3 regions of the Cellvibrio zantedeschiae genome follow, and region 1 is predicted to be linked to each of the others. Evidence: predicted binding sites of a transcription regulator. Region 1 holds the regulator's gene; each other region holds the start of a gene.
The links. The regulator sigma-54, encoded in region 1, starts transcription at its own class of promoters, with help from an activator protein. The targets are predictions, from matches to a motif close to TGGCACANNNNTTGCNNT.
Positions count from the first base shown of each region.

Region 2: glgC (glucose-1-phosphate adenylyltransferase) is a predicted target of sigma-54. The motif match lies at 6,496-6,513, and genes of this name have one in related genera.
Region 3: IE104_RS19035 (PEP-CTERM sorting domain-containing protein) is a predicted target of sigma-54. The motif match lies at 2,060-2,077, and genes of this name have one in related genera.

Region 1 covers NZ_BMYZ01000001.1:504,295-512,460, reverse strand. The annotation lists gene lptB (LPS export ABC transporter ATP-binding protein) at 1-360, shown strand, start outside; gene IE104_RS02290 (RNA polymerase factor sigma-54) at 547-2,193, shown strand; gene hpf (ribosome hibernation-promoting factor, HPF/YfiA family) at 2,263-2,553, shown strand; gene IE104_RS02280 (PTS sugar transporter subunit IIA) at 2,568-3,014, shown strand; gene rapZ (RNase adapter RapZ) at 3,074-3,943, shown strand; gene IE104_RS02270 (HPr family phosphocarrier protein) at 3,946-4,215, shown strand; gene yjgA (ribosome biogenesis factor YjgA) at 4,326-4,844, shown strand; gene IE104_RS02260 (YhdP family phospholipid transporter) at 4,910-8,166, opposite strand, start outside.
Region 2 covers NZ_BMYZ01000001.1:1,606,206-1,614,371, reverse strand. The annotation lists gene IE104_RS07135 (alpha/beta hydrolase) at 260-1,186, shown strand; gene IE104_RS07130 (hypothetical protein) at 1,458-1,817, opposite strand; gene malQ (4-alpha-glucanotransferase) at 1,850-3,382, opposite strand; gene IE104_RS07120 (glycoside hydrolase family 57 protein) at 3,439-5,166, opposite strand; gene glgC (glucose-1-phosphate adenylyltransferase) at 5,156-6,427, opposite strand; gene glgB (1,4-alpha-glucan branching protein GlgB) at 6,843-8,166, shown strand, end outside.
Region 3 covers NZ_BMYZ01000002.1:288,538-296,703, forward strand. The annotation lists gene IE104_RS12030 (flagella assembly protein FlgT middle domain-containing protein) at 1-630, opposite strand, end outside; gene IE104_RS12035 (hypothetical protein) at 772-1,227, shown strand; gene IE104_RS19035 (PEP-CTERM sorting domain-containing protein) at 1,337-1,981, opposite strand; gene IE104_RS12045 (class I SAM-dependent rRNA methyltransferase) at 2,315-3,508, shown strand; gene IE104_RS12050 (hypothetical protein) at 3,548-3,979, shown strand; gene IE104_RS12055 (histidinol-phosphatase) at 4,035-4,691, opposite strand; gene rppH (RNA pyrophosphohydrolase) at 4,875-5,378, shown strand; gene ptsP (phosphoenolpyruvate--protein phosphotransferase) at 5,492-7,768, shown strand; gene lgt (prolipoprotein diacylglyceryl transferase) at 7,849-8,166, shown strand, end outside.

The DNA.
Region 1 (8,166 bases):
CAAGAATTCCACATCACCCATATTCGCGACAGCCTCGGTATGTCGCTATCAGGTGGTGAACGTCGCCGCGTGGAAATTGCCCGTGCCTTGGCGACAGATCCAAAATTTATCCTGCTCGACGAACCTTTTGCGGGCGTTGACCCCATCTCGGTTGCCGACATCAAAGAAATTGTTCGCCACCTAAAAGATCGCGGCATTGGCGTGTTAATCACCGACCACAACGTGCGCGAAACCCTCGACATTTGCGAAACAGCATTCATTGTTAGCGAAGGTCATATCATTGCCAGCGGTAGCTCTTCCGTTATTCTCGCCAACGATAAAGTTCGTCAGGTTTACCTTGGCGAAGACTTCAAACTTTAAGCTTTTCGTCGTCCATTTCCTTGACAAATTAAAATCCTTAACCATTAGGCATAAAGATTGCTTTAAATATTTCCCTTTAGCGCCATTGAGTTATTGCCTAGTCGTCAAACCCTGACTAAACTCCATCTAACAGTGTTTAGTTTTTTGCTCGCCTCTTTCGCTAGCTAAGGGTTTTTCGTTCGAATAATGAAGCAATCTCTACAACTCAAGCTCGGTCAACAACTGACCATGACCCCGCAGTTGCAACAAGCGATTCGCCTGTTGCAATTATCGACCTTAGATCTCCAACAAGAAATTCAGGAAGCTCTTGATTCCAACCCCATGTTGGAAGTGGAAGATAGCTTTGATACTCCGTCATCATCCAATACCGAATTTGAAGACAGCGACTACGCTCGCACCCAGGAAATAGCAGCCACCAGCGATAGCGGTACCGACGATTTTAGCGAGAGCTATTCCGGTGAGATGACGTACAACGAATCCAGCAGCGAAAAGTTTGGCGATGAAAGCTTTGGCGAAACCAATTTTGGTGACAGCGATGGCTTCAGAGAAAGCGAAAGTTTTACTGACACCGATAACTACGCCGGCACAGATGATTACAGCGAAAGCGCAACCGAATGGAACGAAGCCATTCCTGCCGATTTACCCGTAGATACCAGTTGGGATGACGTATACCAAACCAGCCAATCCAGTGGATCTACCAATTACGAAAACGACGACAACGATTTTGAAAGTCGCCGCGCCGCTACTGATTCGCTGTACGACCACCTTATGTGGCAACTCAATCTCACGCCTATGTCTGATCGCGACCGCATAATTGCCATGGCAATTATTGATGCGGTTGAACCTAGCGGAATGCTATCAGTCACATTAGAAGACATTTTCAGTGGCCTGATCACCGAATGGGATGATTTGGAGCTGGATGAAGTGGAAGCGGTTCAGCACCGCATCCAACAGTTTGATCCTTGCGGCGCCTGCAGCCAAAACCTGGCCGAATGCTTGAGTGTGCAGCTGCAACAATTCGATGCTTCAACGCCCTTTTTGGCCGAAGCAAAACTCATTGCCAAACAATATTTACCACTACTGGCAAGCCGCGATTTCCGCCAGTTAATGCGCAGGACCAAACTTAAAGAGGATGAGCTTAGCCAAGCGGTAAGCTTGATTCAAAGCCTGAATCCACGCCCCGGCGACATGATTGCCAGCGGTGAAACAGAATATGTAGTGCCCGATGTTTTTGTGGAAAAACGTGAAGGCCGCTGGATGGTAGAGTTAAATCCGGAAATAGCGCCGCGTTTACGCATCAACTCTGATTATGCATCGCTGGTAAAACGTGCGGACTCCAGCAGTGACAATACATTCCTGAAAGACAATTTGCAGGAAGCGCGTTGGTTCTTGAAAAGTTTGCAAAGCCGTAACGAAACCCTGTTAAAAGTGGCCAGTTGTATCGTTGAAAAACAACGAGGCTTTTTGGAGTACGGCGCCGAAGCAATGAAGCCATTGGTACTGCATGATATTGCGGAAATTGTTGAGATGCATGAATCGACTATTTCGCGCGTGACTACGCAAAAATTTATGCACACACCGCAAGGTATTTTTGAACTGAAATATTTTTTCTCCAGCCATGTGAGCACAGATTCCGGTGGCGAATGTTCTTCCACAGCCATTCGCGCCCTGATCAAAAAGCTGGTGAGCGCGGAGAACCCTAAAAAACCACTAAGCGATAGCAAAATTACCGATCTACTCGGCGAACAAGGCATTCAGGTTGCACGCCGCACCATTGCTAAATATCGCGAGTCGCTCAACATTCCGCCATCGAATGAGCGCAAAACACTTTAACTGAAAATATTAAGCTGGAAATATTTTGTGAGTGCATTTGGCACTCATGTAACCACCGAGGATGTATCTATGCAAATAAATGTCAGTGGCCACCACGTAGAAGTTACCGAATCAATGAGAGATTACGTGATCAGCAAATTGGAGCGTTTAAGCAATCATCACGACCGCATCACTAATACTCACGTTATTCTTTCGGTTGATAAACTCGAACAAAAAGCGGAAGCCACTTTACACGTTAGCGGAAAAGATATTTTTGCCGATGCCACAGATCCCGATCTATATACAGCAATAGATTCCCTGGCCGACAAATTGGATCGCCAGCTAATTAAACATAAAGAAAAGATGCGCAGCCATCGCTAAAAGCTCGGACAACTATGCAAATTCAATCACTGTTAACACCCGAACGCGCTTGCAGTAGCCTTGAGGCCAGCAGCAAACGACGCGCATTGGAATTACTTGCAGAAGTTATTGCGCAAGATATTTCAACCATTGATGCCGATGATTTAGTGCGTCGGTTTCTTGCGCGCGAGCGTTTGGGGTCAACAGGCGTTGGGCACGGCATTGCAATCCCGCACTGCCGCATCAATAACAGCGCGGGTGCTATAGGTGCACTTATTACGCTAAAGCATCCCGTTGAATTCGATTCTATCGACAATGAACCTGTCGATATTTTATTTGCCATGCTGGTGCCAGAAGATTCACACGCAGAACATTTGAAAAATTTGGCCGCTCTGGCCGGTGCATTAACACGCAGTGAGTTTCGCCAGCGTTTACGTGCCGCCAGCGACAACAGCACACTTTACGAAGCAGCCATCAGCTGATTATTTTTAAGCTCCAGGTTTTTTGAACCAAATCGATTTGGTTCATATAGGGAAACATTATGCAGTTAGTGATTGTGAGCGGATTATCCGGCTCAGGCAAAAGTACCGCCCTACACGTGTTGGAAGACGTGGGGTACAACTGCATTGATAATTTACCTGTAAGCCTGTTGCCCGCACTGGTTGCACAAATCGAAATCCACAAAGACGACCAACATAAATTCGCGATTGGTATAGATGTTCGCAACGCCTGGAAAGACTTGCAAATATTCCCGCAAATGATCAGCACCCTGAAAGAGGCACACCTGCCCTTCACGGTGATTTTTTTGGACTCCCAATCGTCTGTATTGATCCAGCGCTTTAGCGAAACACGCCGCAAGCATCCGCTCAGCGACAAACACACCAATTTGGCTGAGGCGATTGCGAACGAACAGGAATTGCTGGAACCTATTCGCGATACCGCGGATCAAATTATTGATACCAGCCATTTGACCCTGCATGAACTGCGCGATTTGGTGAAAGAGCGCGTAGTCGGCCGCAGCCAGTCCAGCATGGCGATATTGTTTGAATCTTTTGGCTTTAAACATGGCATCCCGGTAAATGCAGATCTCGTCTTTGACGCGCGCTGCCTGCCGAATCCTCACTGGAAACCCAATCTTCGCCCCTTGACGGGTAAAGATAAGGACGTGATTGAGTTTTTGGAAGCAGAAGACGCCGTGAATGAGATGTATCAGGACATAGAAGACTTTATGAGCCGCTGGCTGCCACGTTATCAAGCCAACAACCGCAGCTACATTACCGTTGCGGTGGGCTGTACCGGCGGACAACACCGCTCTGTGTACTTGAGCGAACGGCTCAAAGCGCATTTTAATGAACAATTTGGCGATGTGCAGGTGCGTCATCGCGATATAAACAAACACAAGAAAAATTAACTATGTTAACGGAAACCATTCCTATTATTAACAAACGCGGCCTGCACGCTCGTGCTGCTGCCAAGTTTGCTACTTTAGCGGCCCAGTTTGGCTGCCGTAGCCAAGCTCGCACAAACGGTAGCTGGGTAGATGCAAAAAGCGTTATGTCCCTGATGCTATTGGCCGCAACCCAGGGTACCAACCTTGAAGTGTCAACCGAAGGTGATGACGAAACCCAGGCAATGGACGCTATTAGAGCCTTAATTAACAACCGCTTTGAGGAAGATGAATAGAATTTGCTGCCAAACAAAGGTTGTTATTTGCAGCTGGTTCACCTACCCTGTGCGCCCTTTTTGATCAGCATCTGCAAGCAACACCGGTAACACTCCGTTTAGGCAATCCTATGGTTTACAAATACGACGACATCAACCCCGACGACTACATCAAGAGCAAATCGCAGGTAAAACGCGAAATGACTGCTCTACAGAAGTTGGGCGAGCAGCTTATCGAAATGAACGATAAGCAATTGGCCACCATTCCCGCTGAAGAAAAACTTTTAGATGCCATTCTCGAGGCGCGTAAAATGCCGCATCGCGAAGCGCGTCGTCGTCACTTGCAATTCATTGGTCGCGTAATGCGTGAAACCAATCATGAAGAAATTCAAGCTGCTGTTGATAAGTTGCAAGCACGCAGTGATCAATACGTACATCGCCAACACCAAATAGAACGCTTCCGCGATTTATTAATTGAAGGCGATAAACAAATTTTCCAAACATTGGTTACTAACTGCCCCGGCATTGATGTGCAGCATTTGAAACAATTAGTACGCAGCGCGCAAAAAGAACGCGACGAAAACCTCCCACCTAAAAGCTCTCGCAAATTGTTCGCTTTTATTCGCGAGCAACTTGAACTGCAAGATTGATTTTGGCGTTAAAGTTCCAAAAAAATAGGAGGCATTAGCCTCCTATTTTTTTGTCTATATTAAATCTAATTTTGTACCTTACGCCTTCGGTTTTTTGCGGGCGCTTTTTCTTTATTTACGTTTTTAATCAATTCATCTTCACTTTCAAAGAGACGATCAAAACTCATTTTTGGATCGTTCCAATTGCCTTGCAGGCTGTAACTGATACTGGTAGCGCGATCTACCTGTTTCTTAAATAATTTGCTGACGATATATATTCCCGCTGCTGCAGGTAAACCTGTAACTAACGCGGTGAAAAAAGTGTAGCTGCCAACAACCGGCAAAGTGGCAACTAAACGTGCGTCAATTTTTTCATTTTCCAAGTCAAGTTTGCCTGCCATTTGTAAACGGCTCGATGGCGTTTTAACGTCGAGCGGTTCAACAAATGTCATTGTGCCTGGCGTGAAATTTACTTTGCCGCTGATTTGATCGTAAGCCAATCCGCTTTGATAAAGATCCGAAAAATCCAAACGCAAACGGCGCGCGAGTGAATCAAAGTTCAGCACGGCCATTAGTCTCAACAAGCCATCACTGCCTGGACTTGGATTGTTTTTAAAGCGGCCTTGTTCAATCCAGACATCAATATTGCCTGCCATTTTTTTCAACGCGAAATCTTGAGGATCACCACTCCAGGTTGCATCAACTTTAAAACGCGCGAGCTTACTTTCCAGCATGTCAGGCTTTTGCCATTCGCGCAAAACTGCTGACAAATCCGTCGCGGAAAGCTCGCCAATAAAATGTGTACTTGAGCCGGACTCACTCACAAGCCATTCCATTTTTGCGCCGGCGCTGTTGCTCACGATTTTGTTATCTGCATCCAAGGTGCTCATAGCACCAACAGTCACACCCTTTACAGTGCCGTTGATTTTGTCGAATAAAACTCCCTGCGCTTGCGGTCTTATTTGCAAAGACCAATTGCCGTAATTAACTTCGTCCATATAGAGCGCTTTTACGGACATATCGGCCAAGGGCAAAGTGCGTGGGTCTACACTAATGCCGGGCACTTTCGGTAACTGCCCTGCCACTACGGCTGCTTCAACTTCTTTTGCTCCCAGCAAAGCGCTGGTAAGACGCAGGCTTTCCAAATTTATCTGCAATGGTTTGGCAGAGTCATTGGGAATGCGAATTTCACCATCGAGCAGTGGGTTCTTGAACGCAACTTTCCAGGCGTCATATAAGCGCTCGGCACGGATATGAATATCGTCCAGAGCGAGCGGACCAACTTGATAATGCCCCAACAAAACCTGCGCACGAAAAGGCAAACCCGCCACTAATACCGGGCTTTCTTCGGTAATCGGAATCTCAGGTTGATAACTGGTTTCGCCATGTGCCGCTGATGCCTTAGGCTTCAGCGCATCGATTTGGGCACCGAAACCCAAATAGCGTTGTTGGACTTTTTTCCAGGGTTCAATATCCAATCCCGGCACATTACCGCTCAATAAAAATTGCGGTTCAATCGCCAGCTTGGCACTGTCGTTAAGTGCGATATTGGCATTGAGTAATTTATTTTCCTGATGGGGATCCAGCTCGAACAGCGCTTGTACGTTTTCGCCATAAACCATGTCGATAAGCGAAACCTTATCGGACATGGACATTTTGAATCTGAAGAAACGTTCGCCTTCAGCAGTTTTGCCATAGGGGGCCGGCAAATCGACTGCCACACCGGATAATGGGCTGGTAACTGTAACAACGGCGAAAGGTGAATTGCTTGCTGGATCAGCCGTAGCAGACTTATGGTTTAACTCTACAGTCGCGTTATAGGGAACACGACCATCGAGAAACAAAACCTCGGGGCGCTGGGTCCATTTTGCCAAGGCTTGGGCATCAACATCGCCTTTGACTTCAACCAATGTTTGGCTGGCATCGCCCTGTTTTCTGGTGCTCAGCAACGTTTTTACGGGTTGGCCAAACAAAACTCCGTTGAGTCCTTCACTGCTCAAACCTGTGGTTTCGTTGAAATTGAGATGTCCCTGAACATCCTGCATAACCAACTTTAAATTACCCATTTCAAAATTGGGCGATTCCAAATCTATATCGACCTGCTGCGTAGCGCCTGTGCCTTTTGGATCCAGCGGCACCGCAATATTTAGCTCGGTGTGCATCTTGCCATCGAGCTTCCAGGTGTCCATGTTGGAGCCTATATAACGGCGCAACATACTCTCGCGCAATACTCGCAGACCATCCTCCGCACCACCTTCTACGCTGCCATTCACACGCAAGAGCGAGCCATGACCGTCAGGATTCGGATTAACATTGACCTGTGTTACGCCAACATCACTGTTAAATAACCTGGCCTTATCCACACTTGCTGCCACATCGTTATCACTAACCAGTAAACGCCCGTCAATAGAATCCAGCGCCGGCCATTCCGGGTGATAGTTCAATTGGGCGTGTTTGATATCGACAAAGAGCTGATGACTGCGTGCGGCGGGGTTGCGATTGTTAAGCGTACCGCGATAAACAAACCCTACTTGATCAACGAAACCAGCATTGTTAGGGCCGATACTTTTTTCCAACCAATCCAGCAAGGAGCGCGGAACAACAGCAGGCGTGTATTTGCTGTAAAGACTAGCGTTTAATTTTTTCGCACCAATCTGCAAATAAAGATCTATGTCACCCGTGTTTCTCTGCCAGGGAAGGGATAACCACATATAGCCTTTGGCGTGCTCCTCGCCGTTGATAAATTCCAAAGCACCGCTGTTAACGTAGATCTGGTTCTTATCCGGTTGCAGCCACCAGGCGACCTGGCCTTTGGCCTGTTTATATTCCATAGGCGCAGAATAGGTTGGAGAATAATGCATGCTAAAACCTTCGCGACTGTCGATATCGACAAAGCCGCCATTTTTGTTGGCATACACGAACCCATCAACGGTGCGCAATGCAGGAACACCCTGCCATGCGTTTACCCCTACTTTGGCAAGATTAGCTTGTAGTTCCCAAGCTTTAGGATTTTGGGTGGGAATGGCGAATTGCACATTGCGCAATTCACCTTCCGGCCCAAGCTGACGCATAACGTCGCGCAAACGCCCCTCACCCAAAACCCCTGCGCTATCCAAGGTTTGATTCAAACGCTGCAAATCAACTTTCGGTAGATGCAACAACACAGGTTCAGCAAAGCTTCCCGCCGATGCTGCAAAACTCAGGTTCTCAACCTTATGTTGATTAACCTTGGCATTCATTTTTTGCAAAGCTAATTGCCACTGGCCGCTGTATAGCCAATGGCCAACCACGTCAGTCGCAAAACTATCAAAGGTTAAGGATTGGCCGAGAATAGGAACATTAA
Region 2 (8,166 bases), 1.1 Mb from region 1:
GCACGTCATTAGTTGCTTTTACAGTTGTAATATAATATACAGATGCACTGTGTCAGTAGAAAAAGTGCGTGGCTCTTAAAGTTGATCATTTTTTCGCTCTGGCTAGAAATTTTATAAAAATAGCGTGTTCCTTCTGCGCAGGATTCTCCATTTGTAAGCTAATTTTCTGTTCTTACCTCTTGAAATTACCCAGATAAAACGTCTGCACGGTAATTATGAGTTTTGAATGGAAGCTGTAAATATTATTAGGAGAAAAATTATGATTCGGCCATCAAACATCTTTTCAAAATTATTATTGCTAGGTTTTATCTGGTTGGGCAGCACGGCCGTGTTCGCTCAAGACGGAAAAATGTACCCCATGGATGCGCCTAAAGAGCCGCGTGCCATTCCACTGGGTACGGGTGGTGTTGCTAACCAACCGGCAAAAGAATCCTGGTTTCGTCAATGGGGCGATCCCATGGCCCGGAACATTACCACGGCGACCTTAACCCCCTTCCTGGCTGATCCTAAGAAAGCAAACGGCACCACCATCATAGTTGCCCCCGGTGGTGGCTTTATGTGGCTTTCGATGGGAAATGAAGGCTGGGAAGTTGCAGAAGCGCTTGCTGCTCGCGGCATTAATGCTTTTGTATTGAAGTATCGCCTTCAGCCTACAGCAGATACCCTTGAGGCGTTTGAGGGCCAAATGAACCAACGTATGGCCGACGCAGCAAAGGCTGGTGATAAATCAGCGCCTAGAAGACCAAGTGGCGATCTCACAAACCAGCTTCAAGATGCCGAGGCCGCCTACGCGTTAATTACGAGTCGTGCCAAAGAATGGAATGTAGACGTAAATAAAATCGGCATGATGGGCTTTTCTGCTGGTGCAAGGTTAACTATGGCAACAGCGCTCCAATCAAAGAAAGTGAAGCTAGCTTTTATTTCACCAATTTACGGCAGCCTCGAACCTGTTGAAGTACCTAAAAATGCACCGCCTATGTTCTTCGCCCTCGCCTCTGACGATTTTCTTTTTCACGGCGATTTTGGGGTAATTAAGTCCTGGTATGATGCGAAGATTCCCGTGGAATTTCACCTTTATCAAAATGGTGGTCACGGTTTTGGATTGGGCAACCCAGATCGCACCAGCAATAAATGGTTTGATGCATTTATACACTGGCTTGATGTAAATAAATTTTTGAAGCCTTAGGTTGTACAGGAGGCTACCGGGTTCGCTTAAACGGATTCGGTAGCCATCCATAAGTGTTTGTCTTCGGATTGCAAACCGCACTATGCGCAGCTATTGGCAACGCGGGGTTTATAAAGGAGAAATCATTAGAGGGGAAAGGGAGAAAATTGCCAAGGCAATTCGTAGTACGCCTAAAGGTCTAGGAATTGCCTTGATAATCATAAATTCTCGGGCAAGACATTATTAGAAGGCCCGCTAAAAACTAAATACACTTGCTCTTGTAAAGCCAATCTCACACTACCATTGCTAAGGTTTGTTCTTCAGCCAAACCAACTTGGGTGCCGCGCAACATTTCTACAAATACATCAGCTTGTGCGGTATTTTGAAAATCAACTTCTGCACCAAAGCCTTTACTTGTCTTGTGAATTACAATGGCTTTCATTTCAATACGTTGTAACTTTGTCGCGTTGTTTTTGTTAAGTAAAACTTCAAGTTTCAATTGATGTTCGCAATCAATATCTACAAAGTCTGTTTCAACAAATACGCCAGTTCGACTTCCATTTTTAACCCGTCCTATAGCTATAGGATGATTGTGTTTATAGATTAAAATCTTTAGCTCGCTGCTAATTCTTTCTGTGCATCTGTGTTCCATAGGATCTCCTTAGTTTCAGTGGTAATTTACAGTTAACTTAAACGATCATAACGATAAAGCCTGCTGTGAATTTGTTCTCCTAACTCATCCGGAAACTGTGTCCATGTAAACTGCCATTGCCAGTTGGTTCCTGTAGTACCTGGCATGTTCATTCTGTGTTCCCCATCCAGGGCCAAAAAATCCTGTAGAGGAATAATAGCCAATGGTGCGACGGATGCCAGTGCAGATTCAATTAATAACCAATGAATTGGTTGGTTACTGGCGTATAAATAATTGTGTACAAATAATTGTTGTTCATCGGTTAGCGATTCATACCAACCCACCGTTGTATCGTTGTCATGCGTACCGGTGTAGATCACATCGCTTACTGAATGACGATGGGGTAAATGAGGATTTTTGTTGTTACCATCAAAAGCAAATTGCAAAACCAACATGCCCGGCAAATTAAATTGATGACGCAAGTCTTCAACTTCAGGTGTAATTAATCCCAGATTTTCTGCAACTAAAGGTAGATCTGGAAACGCCTTAAAGCAGGCCGATAAGAAAGCCTCGCCAGGCGCTTTCACCCATCGCCCGCCGCGAGCATCAAGGCTATCACCTGGAATTTCCCAAAAGGCTTCAAAGCCGCGAAAGTGATCGATGCGAATCAAATCAAATTGGTTGAGCTGGGTACGCAAGCGATAAATCCACCAACTAAATTGGTGCTGCTCCATTTCTTGCCAGTTGTAATGAGGGTTACCCCAGTGCTGGCCCGTTTCAGAAAAATAATCGGGCGGCACACCTGCAACTGTAAGCGCGTTTCCATCGTGGTCTAAATTGAAAAATTTTTGTCCTGCCCAAACATCTGCGCTGTCGTGGGCTACAAAAATTGGCATATCGCCAAACAAATAAATGTTTTTTGCTTTTGCATAACCAGCTAAGGCTTTCCATTGTTCAGCAAATGCAAATTGTTCAAAAACGTAGAGAGAAATGTCCAGGGCTAAAAATTCGCGGAACTCATTAAGTGCGCCCTCTTGTCTTTGCTTCAATACATTGGGCCACTGGCTCCAGGGGGAATTGCCAAAGTGTTTACGCAGCGCCATAAACAAAACGAAATCATCAAGCCAATAACGATTTTCATCGCAAAACTTGCTCAACCGCTCTAACAAGTGCTCCGATTGACCAAGGCGTTGATAAAACTGATCAGCACAGGCTGAACGAATTTTTTGAAGGCTTTCTTTCGTTGCTGCCACATGATTCCAATCTTCATTAGCATCAACCCAACCATGATGAACTAACCAATCAATACTGATTAATTCTGGATTACCCGCGTGAGCAGAAACAGATTGGTAGGGAGATAGATCTGCATGGGTTGGCGTAGTGGGTAGCATTTGCCAAACGCTGAGGCCAGACTGCGCTAAAAAATCCACAAACAAATATGCATCTTTTCCCAAGGTGCCATGCATTTGTGGATAAGGTTTATGTTGAAAGAAGGACGAAGCGTTGGGAAGCGATGTGGGATGTAACAAAACTCCGGCTCGTCGAGCTTGAAAGAGCGGAAAAACATTTGCTGCATTGTTTGGCATCTGTGCCCTATCCTTTCTGTTCGTAACCTTTGTTAAAGGTTACGCTTGTTCATGACCTAGTGCTCATGGCCTTGACGCATGACGCCACCCGTTGCTGGATCGCCGCCGCCGATACTGATTACAGTATTTAAATATTCAGGCTCGGGAACGCGAATCAAGTGATACAAATTTTTTAAATGTTGGCGATACAAATATTCAAAATCACTTACGCTTTGCGCTGGGTTGTAACCACCAAACCACCAGAACCAATCCGAACCTTCACACAACGCTAATTGTTTTTCAATTTGGATATGTTCTGATTTGGTATATTTCTTTGTGGCAAGTGCGTGGTCAGTGGCAAGCTTGGCTTCGCAAAGCATATCCCAACCACGGTTTTTATCTTTGTCACCAATCCAGGTGGAAAAGTTTCCATAAACCCAACTACCGGCAACTACGTGTGGCATTGCGAGTGGTTCCGGTTTTTGCTTGTCGATTAATTCGCTGTAGGTGGTTAGTTCTAATTGCGGATGTTCGCCGATGCGCTGATAAAGTTGCGCCAAAAAATAGTAGGCATTTTCAGGGAAATATTCCCACGCATTTTCACCATCCATAATGACTGAGATTACGGAATTTTTGGGGTTGTCACAGGCGTTGGCAATATTGACCATGTGGTTAATTAAATCACCTACCGCATCGTCTGAATGCCAATTGGCGTATTTAAAACCAATTAAATCTGAAAGCCCGTCGTCGCGGAAAAAACAATTTACTTTATGATCAGCAAAATTATAGGGGCGATGTAAACAGGCTTTACGCTCGTGAAGATCGTCCGCAATAGTTTTGTTATCAACATGGCGCAGGCTGTTATGTAAAACTGAATCACCTGTTGCAACCCAATCAAAGCCTGCCTCTTGCATAAGCTTTAATGTGTCGTCGCTTACACTTCCCTCTGATGGCCAGCATCCTCTAGGTTTGTGACCAAAGTAATGTTCAAATGTTTTTACACCTTGGGTCAAATGCCATTTTGCACGCTCTTCACCACCGGCATAATTGGTTGCAATGGGAAGCGTAACTTCAGGCCATGCCTGGCGTGCCGAATTTATATCAAGCAGCAAGGGAATGATGGGATGCGCATAGGGGCTCATGCACAATTCAATTTGGTCTTTATCATAAAGTGCTTTATAACGGGGCCCGATAGAGGCGATTTCCTCGCCGATTAATTTGACTAAATCCAAACGATCTTGCCAACTAAATCCACGACCTTTATTTTGCCAAGCCTGAACACGGTAATCCGAGCGGCGCAAAGTTTCCGACAGCCAACTTAAGTGATACCAAAATCCAAGATCAATTAAGAATTGTTCGTTAAGGTATTTTGCAATGGTGGAATGTTCATCCAGTTTTTCAGCAATGTCTGCCAATTCGCGGTAAATGGGAAAGCGTTCAATCATGCGCTGGCGATTGGCTCGCAAATATTTTTTTGCGAGTGAAATAAATTCCGGGGTGCCTGCGACAGGTAGAGCTGAATCTACCAATGACCACAGGACCGCATCTTTAATTTTTTCCTGACGGGCAAAAAAATTTCCAATTTGCTGAGCGTAATCATCCAATTGCTCCAACAAAATCGGCGCAAAGTTAAATACCGCACGCGCCTTTGGTTGCGCTTCCAAATGCGCAACCATATCCACGTAATCTTTTAAAGCATGAAGATAAGTCCAGGGAAAATAATATTCGCCGGTCATTATGTTTCGATAATCTGGCTGATGCATGTGCCAGAGAAATACGACCTTCATTTTGCCATTAAAGGGCATGCGGATGATCCTCGCTCAGCATTTCGGGTGTAACTAAAACCACACCTTTGGGTGACACAAAGAAACGTTTACGATCAGCTTCTTCATCGTAACCAATGACTGTGCCCTCAGGAATTTTACAGCGACGATCAATTAAGGCTTTGCGAATTTTGCAGTTGCGCCCTACTTCCACACTGGGGAAAAGCACGGAGTCTTCAATGTCGCAATAGGAGTGAACACGCACGCGTGGAAACAACAGGGAATGTTTAACAACTGAACCAGATACAATGCATCCGCCTGCAATTAATGAATCGACCGCGTAACCGCGACGACCTTCATCATCAAATACAAATTTTGCAGGAGCCACTTGTTCCTGATGGGTCCAGATTGGCCATTCCGCATCGTATAAATCCAACTCAGGAATTACGGCAGTCAACTCAAGGTTTGCTTCCCACAAAGCATCAACGGTTCCCACGTCGCGCCAGTAACCGTCACCGCCACTAATAGGATCGCGGAATGGGAAGGCGTTTACGCGATGAGTTTTAATCATGGCGGGAATAATATTTTTTCCGAAGTCGTGTTCTGAATCAGGATTTTTTTGATCTTTTAATAATTCACTGAACAACACTTTGGTGCTGAATACATAAATACCCATTGAGGCAAGGGCTTTGTCGGTTTTACCGGGCGTAGGCTCCGGGTTAGCTGGCTTTTCCGTAAAACGAATAACACGATTGTCTTTATCGATATCCATTACGCCGAAAGAGCTTGCGATTTCTAAGGGAACTTCAATACAACCTACGGTGATATCTGCACCGCGCTCAACGTGAGCCGCGATCATGGTGCCGTAATCCATTTTATAAATATGATCGCCCGCTAAAATCAAAACATATTCTGGATTGTGGCGACGAATAATATCGAGGTTCTGCAAGACCGCATCAGCAGTGCCTACATACCATGATTCATCTAAACGTTGTTGTGCAGGCAGCAGCTCCACGAACTCGCCTAATTCACCACCAAGGAAGCCCCAGCCGCGCTGGATGTGTCGATCTAATGAGTGGGATTTATATTGCGTTAAGACTCTAATGCGGCGAATGCCCGAGTTAACACAATTGGATAAAGGGAAATCGATAATGCGAAATTTTCCGCCAAAATGCACAGCTGGTTTTGCACGCCAGTTAGTCAATTGATGAAGGCGCGAGCCACGGCCTCCGGCAAGAATAACAGCTAAAGTTTTTTGCGTTAGGCGGCTGACGAAACGACCAGAGGTCTGGTTAGTGCTCATTAAAACTCCTTTCTTCTTATTTCAAAAGTTGGGTATTTGACAATAAATTGATTTCTCTTTTGTTACATTGAGCAATATCAATGCCAAGAGAAAAAATCCGTTTATAAACTTAACTCTCGGCGAGAATTAGTTTGCCTCAATAAGGCAATACAAGTGTAGACTCAATAGTGGCATTGAATCTGCAAATATTTCGTTTGTGTGAAATTATTTTTTACTCTACGTTGTGTCATAACGCTGCCTCACTTTATCCTTAACCTGTGACGCTTTCGTGTAAGAGTATTTAAGACAGACTGAGTTAATCTAAATAAATTGCTTGCGTCTATAAACTTAAACGCCATTCTTATCGGCATAGATAAAAACCTGAAATTTAGTCATTTTTTGACCGTAAATTTCGCTTTGAAACAGGACACTTTCCATGCTCAGTGCCAAGCCAGCACAACGTTTGCCCAATGAATTACTGCGTATCATCAACGCCGCTCACCACGATCCTTTTGAGGTGCTGGGAAGGCATCATTTAAGCGTTCCCACCGCCCTTGCCGATACCCTCGTTCGCATTTTTATTCCGGGCGCAAGCGCAGTTAGTTTGCAGTTGAACACCGGACCTATTTCTATAGAGCGTATTGAAGGCACAGATTTTTTTGAATGGTACGGTTTGGCTAAAGATGTACCTGTACATTATCAAGTCCAATGGACTGATCGACATAATCAAGTGCACATAGAATATGACCCTTACAGTTTTGCACCACAATTGGGCGAGCTGGATATGCATTTGTTTGGCGAGGGACAGCATTGGGGAATCTATGAAGTATTAGGCGCCCATCCCAAAACAGTAGATGGTATCGAGGGTGTTTTGTTCGCAACATGGGCACCGGGCGCTGAACGCATTAGCATTGTGGGCGATTTCAACGATTGGGATGGTCGCCATCACCCCATGAGAGTGCGTGGCGGAAGTGGCTTGTGGGAAGTATTTATTCCTGGCGTAAAACCGGGTACCAATTACAAATACGAAATCCGCAACCGCCATACGCACCAAACCTTTCTAAAAGCCGACCCTTACGGCCAGGCTTTTGAGCAACGACCCAAAACTTCATCCATAGTGGCCGCGCCTAGCGAATTCCAGTGGAGCGACCAATCCTGGATGAATCAACGGACCAATTGGGATTGGCAGCGCTCGCCTATTTCTATCTATGAGGTCCACTTAGGCTCCTGGCGCCGCGGTGAAGGCAATAGCTTTCTCAATTATCGTGACCTGGCCCACCAGCTGGCCGATTACGTTAAGTACATGGGCTTCACTCATATCGAAATCCTGCCAGTAACCGAGCATCCGCTGGATGATTCATGGGGTTACCAAACAACTGGCTACTATGCGCCGACCAGTCGCTTTGGTACGCCCGATGAGTTTCGCTATTTTGTAAATCACCTTCACCAACATGGCATAGGCGTAATGTTGGATTGGGTGCCAGCGCATTTTCCAAAAGACGCCCACGCCCTCGCCCGCTTTGATGGCACCGCGCTTTATGAACATGAAGATCCTCGTTTGGGCGAGCATCGCGATTGGGGCACTTTGATTTACAACTACAGCCGCAATGAAGTGCGCAACTTTTTGTTAGCGAATGCGCTTTTTTGGTTAAAAGAATTTCACATAGATGGTTTGCGTGTGGATGCGGTTGCCTCCATGTTGCATCTTGATTACTCGCGTAATCATGGTGAGTGGATTCCCAATATTTACGGTGGCAATG
Region 3 (8,166 bases), on a different contig from region 1:
AAATAATCCGTTTAAAAAGCGCGTGTATAAACCGGGGTTGTAAGTGGCTTCGGGATGCGTCATCGCCATATCAATTATTTCGCCGGTTAACACCAGCTGTGTGTGTTGATTGCGCGCGAGCTTCTGAATTTGTTGTGCGAGCAAAGTGTCATCACTCAGTGCAGGCGAAGGAAGGCTCGCATTTAATTGTACGGGTGCGATTGCACGCTTTTTGGCAACCAGCTGCTCACCCAGCATTTGCGGTAGTTGGTGTTCCGCATCGTTCAGCGCGCCAGCGTTGGAACTACTTGGATTAATACGTGGGAAAGCAGTCAACAGCAGAGATTTTTGCAGTAAATTGTTCTCGTTGCTGCGGCACTGGTTGTTGCCCCGTTGATAAGACTCCGCTTTGGATTCGACCACGGTTGCAGTCGGCTTGGGTGCAGGCGTTACCTCTTCTACCGGTGCAGTAGTGCTCGCTTTGGGAATACTTTGGTTGTCAAAAGGAAGGCTTGTGTTCGCCGGTTCGCCCGCACTCGCTGTAGCTTTGGGTTGCACGGGTTTAAAGTCACCCATTGCCCAGCCGTCAGCAGCAAAACTCGTTGTCGCTAGAATAATCATTAAACGCAGTAGCCGAGATCGAATAGGCATGACAAACTCCCGCCACAAGAATTATAAGTACCTTCGAAATTCATAACCGAAACGGTTGTCGTAAGGATTCTGAAAAGGTTATCGGCCAAGGTTTCGGCTTCTTAACCCTAAATGTGAACTGCTTTCTGACCAGGAGAAAATATGTTGTCGGCTAAGGTTTTAGGTGCTGTTTTGGTGGTGGTTTGTGGATGTTTGGTGGCCTGTGGAACGCCCGGCCGCAGCTATACCGATACCAAACTGGTGGAAACCCTGGAAATCGAGATTATGCCGAACACAAGCAAGATGTTCGTCTATCGCCTGCGCCTGCCAGAAGACCGAATTGCGAATGGAGTAAAAGTCGAACGTGGCGGTTTTCAGCGTGGTGATGTTGATCGTGGTGGCGTACCTATCAGCAGCTCCACGCCCAAACGCTTGCTGGAAAACACCGGTTACGTCGTAGAACGCTTGGGCTACTGTCGCGAAGGTTTTTTGGAAATAGATTCCAGCGTTGCACCTTACAACCTGTGGATGAAAGGCGAGTGCAAAGAAGGCGCGACTGAAGAAGATAAGAAGAAATTTGGTACGAAGCAAACCTTAGCCGTAACACTCTCCAAGTAGGGCAATTAGGCCTTAGAGATTTGCGGGATAAAAGCTTTTTCGGGGGAGCGGGCTGTATAGCAAAAAAACCTGCTCGCAGGCAGGTTTTTTTGTTTCCGGTGTTAGCTTATTAAGCTTTGCGACGACGAGCTGCCAGAAGACCAGCAAGGCCGAGTCCGAATAGAGCAATTCCCGCTGGCTCTGGAACACTTGTTGTGGGAACGCCAACAGAGGTTGCGCCAAATTTAAAAAGGTGAGCGGTAGTGTTATCAAAACGATAGCCGCTACCAAACCCAGCTGCAACGATAACGGTTTCGTTGCTGTTTGGGATTGCTGCGCCCCATGTTGTTTGCGCAAATGCCGCTTGTACGTCAACCAAGCTGGCATTGTAAGTTCCGTTGGTAACGGTGCCTAGATCATAACCGCTGAGGAAAGGGCGAACTTCACCACTCATAAACACTGGAATGCTGGCTATGTTTATGCCGTTAACTTTGCCACTGATATTCTCTTCTCCGCCGCCGCCCATAGCCAATACATAAAAGGTGGTGTCGCCGGGAGCAAGATCAAATGTTAGAGTTGAAAGCGCCGGAATCTGGTCCATCCAAACTTTGTTGTTTTGGTAAAGCACATTGTTGATGCTTGTTGATGTTCCACCAAAAATAGCAAAGTCATTGTCAGCAACCATAGAGATGGTGAACGGAACGGCGCTTGCTGCTCCTGCAGTAATAAGCCCAGCAGACAAGGCAATCGCTTGAATAAATGTGTTTTTCTTCATTGGTTTTTCCCTAAGTTGATGATTGAACCAGTAATAACCAACTCTCGCTATGGCGAGACGGCCATCATTTTCTGGGAGCAAGCAAACCGCATACCAGCGTCCGTATTGCAGGCTTTCCGGCACGTTTGAAATATAGAAACAGGGATGCCTGTTAAATATTTCGACATTTTTACATTCAATTTGAATTTCGGGCGCTTATGCTGATTAGGTTACGCGCTTCGCCCACCATGAAAGCGTACGTCATCGAGGACAGTGACACGTCCAAATGATTTGGGTGTTCTTCGTCGATTCTCGATATAATCCGCTCTTTTTCCGCCTTCTTCTGGATTCCCCATGTCTTTACCTACCCTAATTCTTAACGCCCAAGCCGACCGCCGCTTAAAACTTGGCCACCTCTGGATTTACAGCAACGAGGTGGATGTTGCGCGCTCGCCACTCAAACAATTTGAAATGGGACAGCAGGCCTTGGTGACGACTCACAGCGGCAAGCCCTTGGGCATTGCACTGATGAATCCAACCAGTTTGATTTGCGGGCGTATTATCAACCGCGATGAAAAACATCCGCTCAATAAGTCGCTCCTTGTCCACCGTTTCAAGCAATCCTTAGCGTTGCGTGAGCTCACGTTCGATGAGCCTTTCTATCGCCTTGTGTACGGCGATTCTGATTTGCTACCGGGTTTGGTGGTGGATCGCTTTGGCGATTATCTGGTGGTGCAAATTGCCAGCGCCGGAATGGAACTGGTTAAAAACGAAATTATTGAAGCGCTCGTACAGGTGATTAAGCCTCTGGGTATTTTGCTCGCCAACGACCACAGCGCGCGTGCATTGGAAAACCTGCCTGAGTACACCGAAGTTGTTTACGGCGAAGTTCCAGAAGTAGTGGAACTGGTTGAAAACGGAACGCGTTTTCTTGCACCGGTTCACGGCGGACAAAAAACCGGTTGGTTTTACGATCACCGCGTTAACCGCGCGCAATTGCAGCAATATGTTCAAGGTAAGCGTGTGTTAGATGTGTTTTCTTATATCGGCGGTTGGGGTGTGCAAGCGGCGGTTGCTGGTGCGAGCGAAGTTTATTGCGTCGATGTTTCTGAATCTGCATTGGATTTCGTGGAGCAAAACGCGGAGCTTAATGGCGTCGCCGACAAAATCACTTGTTTTGAAGGTAAAGCGATTGAAGTGTTAAAACATTTAATCGCAGAAGATGAGCGCTTCGACATAGTCGTACTTGACCCGCCTGCTTTTATCAAAAAACGCAAAGACCAAAAAGCGGGCGAAGCAGCTTATCGCCACATCAACGAGCTCGGCATGCGCTTGCTGGGGCGCGATGGATTGTTAGTTGCGGGTTCCTGCTCGATGCATTTGGGTAAAGATACTTTGGTGGAGATTGTGCGCGCTGCGGGCCGTCATCTGGATCGCCATGTGCAAATTATCGGGCAGGGCGGGCAGGGGCCGGATCATCCTGTGCATCCTGCAATTCCTGAAACGGATTATTTGAAAGCGGTGTTTGCGCGGGTTTATTTGGCGTAAACATCTGTATATAAATTTTTCGCGAAACAGGAAACAATCATGTTGTCCATCGAACGCCGTATTATATTTCGTATCTTTTTCAGCATTTTGGTGTTCGCACTTGTTGGTGTTTTTGCGGCAGTAAACAAACATTTCCAACGTGATACTCAAGCCTTGGTTGATAACGCCAATCGTGTAGACGCAGAGATCACCAACAAAAATTGCTCGAATGCCGGTTTGGTTTATTATCGCTTTAATCTTGAAGGCAAAGAATTCCTGGGCGCGAGTAATGCGTGCGTGGCATCTTGCGCAAAGGCTTTAACGGGTGAAAAAGTACAAGTAACTTATGAGGTGAATAATCCCGACAATTCTATTTGTGGTTCTGCCGGGCAAATTGCTTCGCGTTTTAGCGCAAATTATTATGCGCTTGGTGCGGTAGGGTTTGGTTTGTTGGTTGTGGTGTTTTATTTAACGCGACGCAAAATCGATTAAGATTTTAATCGATTGAAAAAACCGCTCTCATGAGCGGTTTTTATTTTGGGACAGCTTAATCACGCAAGCTTATGTGCTTCCAACCGCGTTCCAGCGCAATTTTGCTCAGGCGCTCGTCGGCATCTACAGCAATCGGGTTGGGCACTTGCTCCAATAACGGCAGGTCATTAATCGAATCGCTATAAAAATACGCATCATCCAGGTTGTAGTTTTTCTGTTTCAGCCATTCTTGCAAGCGAACCACTTTGCCACTTTGAAAGCAGGGCGTTCCCGTGCCTTTACCGGTATAGCGGCCATCTTTTATTTCTGCATCGCTGGCCAAAATATCGTCAACACCCAAGTGGGCTGCAATAGGATGAGTCACAAAGCTGTTGGTGGCTGTGATGATCAATAAATAATCGCCCTGGTCGCGATGCTGCTGCAAAAGTGCTTTAGCTTTGGGCAGCATCATTGGCTCAATAAGCTCCCGCATAAATTCCGCGTGTAACACGGCGAGGTCATCCAGCGAATATTGAGTGAGTGGTGCGAGTGAAAAGCTCAGGTACTCATGAATATCCAGCGTCGCTGCTTTGTATTGTTGGTAAAAACGGTCATTGGCCTCGGCATAAGTTTGCGCATCAACCAACTTTTTCTGGACGAGAAATTCGCCCCAGCTATGGTCGCTGTCGCCAGCAATAAGAGTGTTATCTAAATCAAAAATAGCGAGACGCACAGGTTACCTTCTTGAACAAAATAAGTAGCTTGGATGAGGGCGCTTAGCATAACCAGTGTGTTCTGGCGGCTCAACAAAGATTTACTCAGGCTCAGTATCAGCGAGGACTTGCGGCTTTGCATAAGCCTGTTATAGTGCGGAAAAAGCTGTTCCACAGCCTAACATTTTGTAGGGATGACTCCCGTGATAGATAGCGATGGTTTTCGCCCCAACGTGGGCATTGTTTTGACGAATGACCAGGGTCAGTTGCTTTGGGCGCGTCGGGTAGGCGGGCAAGATGCCTGGCAGTTTCCGCAAGGTGGTATTAACGAGCGCGAGTCCGCTGAGCAGGCACTCTACCGTGAGCTTCACGAAGAAGTGGGTCTGCATCCACAAGATGTAGAAATTTTAGCCTGTACCCGCGGTTGGTTGCGTTATCGTTTGCCGGATCGTCTGGTGCGCCATAACTCCCAACCTTTGTGCGTTGGTCAAAAACAAAAGTGGTTTTTGTTGCGCTTGCGCAGCGATGATTCGCGTATTTCCCTGAATAACGGTGGCCGCCCCGAGTTTGATGATTGGCGTTGGGTGAGTTACTGGTATCCGCTTGGGAAAGTGGTTTCCTTTAAGAAAGATGTTTATCGTCGGGCATTAAAAGAACTTTCGCTTGTCCATGCTCAGTTAGAGCTGGAGTTGATGGTTGGCCGCTAAGTATTAACTGATTGGCTCTCTCGTCAGATAATAAAAAGTAAATTGAAAGGTTTATCTCCATAGCCCCCATAATGAGCTGCACATAAAAATTAAATAAGGTTTAAATAGTTTCTATGCTGAATTCGCTACGCTCGATTGTCCAGGAAGTGAATGCCGCGCGCGACTTGCCGTCGGCATTGGGCATTATTGTATCGAGCGTTAAAAGCGCCATGCGTACCCATGTATGTTCTGTTTACATGCGCGATGACGACGGCGGCTACGTACTCATGGCGACTGATGGCCTCAACCAAAATGCAGTCGGCAATGTGCGCCTTGCAGCGGGTGAAGGTTTGGTTGGGCGCGTAGTTGTTCGCGAAGAACCTATCAACCTTGAGCAAGCCGAAGCTCACCCCAGTTACCAATATTTCCCCGAAACCGGTGAAGAGCGTTATAGCTCCTTCCTTGGTGTACCTATTATTCACCAGCGTAAAGTGCTTGGCGTATTGGTGGTACAGCAAGTCGAACAGCGCCGTTTTGATGAGGGTGACGAAGCCTTTCTCGTTACCATGTCTGCACAACTCGCCGGCGTAATTGCCCACGCGGAAGCAACCGGCGGTGTTAACAGTGGCAAAAATGAAGTTGCTACCCAGGCTCGTTTTATGGGGGTGGCCGGTGCGCCGGGTATCGCCATAGGTGAGGCTGTAGTTATCGCACCGGAAGCTGATTTGCGCTCAGTTTCCTTCAAGCCTTGTGAAGATGTGGATTTGGAAATCGCGTTCTTCCAGCGTTGCCTTATGGCTGTGCGTGAAGATATCAAAGGCCTTGGAGCACAACTTAAAGAGCGCTTGAATCGCGAAGAGCGCGCGCTTTTTGATGCGTACCTTGCCATGTTGGACGACGCCTCCTTAGGTGGCGAAGTTACCGAGCGTATCCGCAAGGGTGCCAATGCGTCATTTGCGTGGAGCGAGGTTATCCTCGAGCACGAACAAATTTTCAACAGCATGAATGATCCCTACTTGCGCGAGCGGGCAACCGATTTGCGCGACTTGGGTCGTCGTGTGCTGGCTTATCTGCAAGAGTCCAACCGCAAGAAACGTGTTTTCCCCGACAAAACTATTTTGATTGGCGAAGAACTGACCGCGTCCATGTTGGGTGAAATCCCCAAAGAAAAATTGGTCGGTTTGGTTTCGGTAGAGGGTTCAAGCAACTCCCACGTCGCCATTCTTGCGCGAGCGATGGATATCCCCACTGTTATGGGTGCTGTTGATTTGCCCTTCATGCAAATGGATGGCCGCCCGGTTATTGTGGATGGCTACCGTGGCGCGGTTTATAGCGACCCGAACGAGCATATTCTCAAACACTACACCGCTATCGACCTTGAAGAGCAGGTGCTGTTCAAAGGTTTGGAAGCGCTTAAAGATTTACCCTGCGAAACCAATGATGGCTATCGTTTACCGCTTTGGGTAAACACCGGCTTGATGGCTGACGTGGTGCGTTCACTCGAGCGCGGTGCGGAAGGTGTAGGTCTGTACCGTACTGAAGTTCCTTTTTTGATGCGTGACCGCTTTCCATCCGAAGAAGAGCAACGTTCGATTTATCGCGAACAATTAGCGGCATTCGCTCCATTACCCGTGACGATTCGTACCCTCGATATTGGCGGTGATAAGGCGCTTCCTTACTTCCCTATTGAAGAAGACAACCCCTTCCTCGGCTGGCGCGGCATTCGTGTAACACTCGATCATCCGGAGATTTTCCTCGCGCAAGTGCGAGCAATGATTAAAGCCAGCGAAGGCTTGGATAACTTGCGTATTTTGTTACCAATGATCACCAACATTCCAGAGATGGAAGCTTCAAAAGCGCTTATCACCCGCGTATATAAAGAGTTGGTTGAAGAAGGCTACAAGGTCAAAATGCCGCCCGTTGGCGCTATGATTGAAGTTCCCGCTGCGGTGTACCAGGCGCGTGAGCTGGCCGCTTTGTCTGAGTTTTTGTCAGTTGGTAGTAATGACCTGACGCAATATTTGCTGGCTGTTGACCGTAACAATGCGCGCGTTGCAGATTTGTACCAGGCTTTCCATCCAGCCGTTTTGCGTGCGCTGCAACATATTGTGACTGAGGCTCATGCAGAAGGTATTAGCGTCAGTATCTGCGGTGAATTGGCAGGTGACCCGGGTGCGGCAATTTTGTTGATGGCCATGGGTTTCGATATGCTCTCCATGAGTGCGACCAACTTGCCCAAAGTGAAATCGGTAATTCGTGGGATTAGTTCAACTCTCGCAAAAGACTTGTTGGCTGAAGTTATGGCTATGGGCAACGCTGACCAGATTCGTGAACGTGTAGAGCAAGCCTTGAATGACGCCGATGTGGCACGTTTGATTCGCCCAATGGGTTCGGATGATTTTGAAGAATAGGGAAGCTAGCTCTAGCTTCTCTTCTTTTGTTTCCTCATACAATATTCTGCGGGTGATATCTCACCGGTAAGGTTTCTGACATGCTCCAATTTCCCAATTTCAATCCTGTCGCTGTATCCATAGGGCCTTTCGATATTATCGGTAAATCCATAGGGCCGTTGGAGGTCCACTGGTACGGCATCATGTATATGCTGGCATTTTTGTCAGCCTGGCTGCTGGCGCTGTATCGTAGCGGAAAACCCCATTCGCCCATCACCAAAGTGGAAGTAGAAAACCTTGTCACTTACGGTGCTTTCGGCGTGATTTTGGGGGGGCGTGCGGGTTATGTAATTTTTTACAATTTCGACCGCTGGATGAGTGATCCACTCTGGTTATTCCGCGTTTGGGAAGGCGGTATG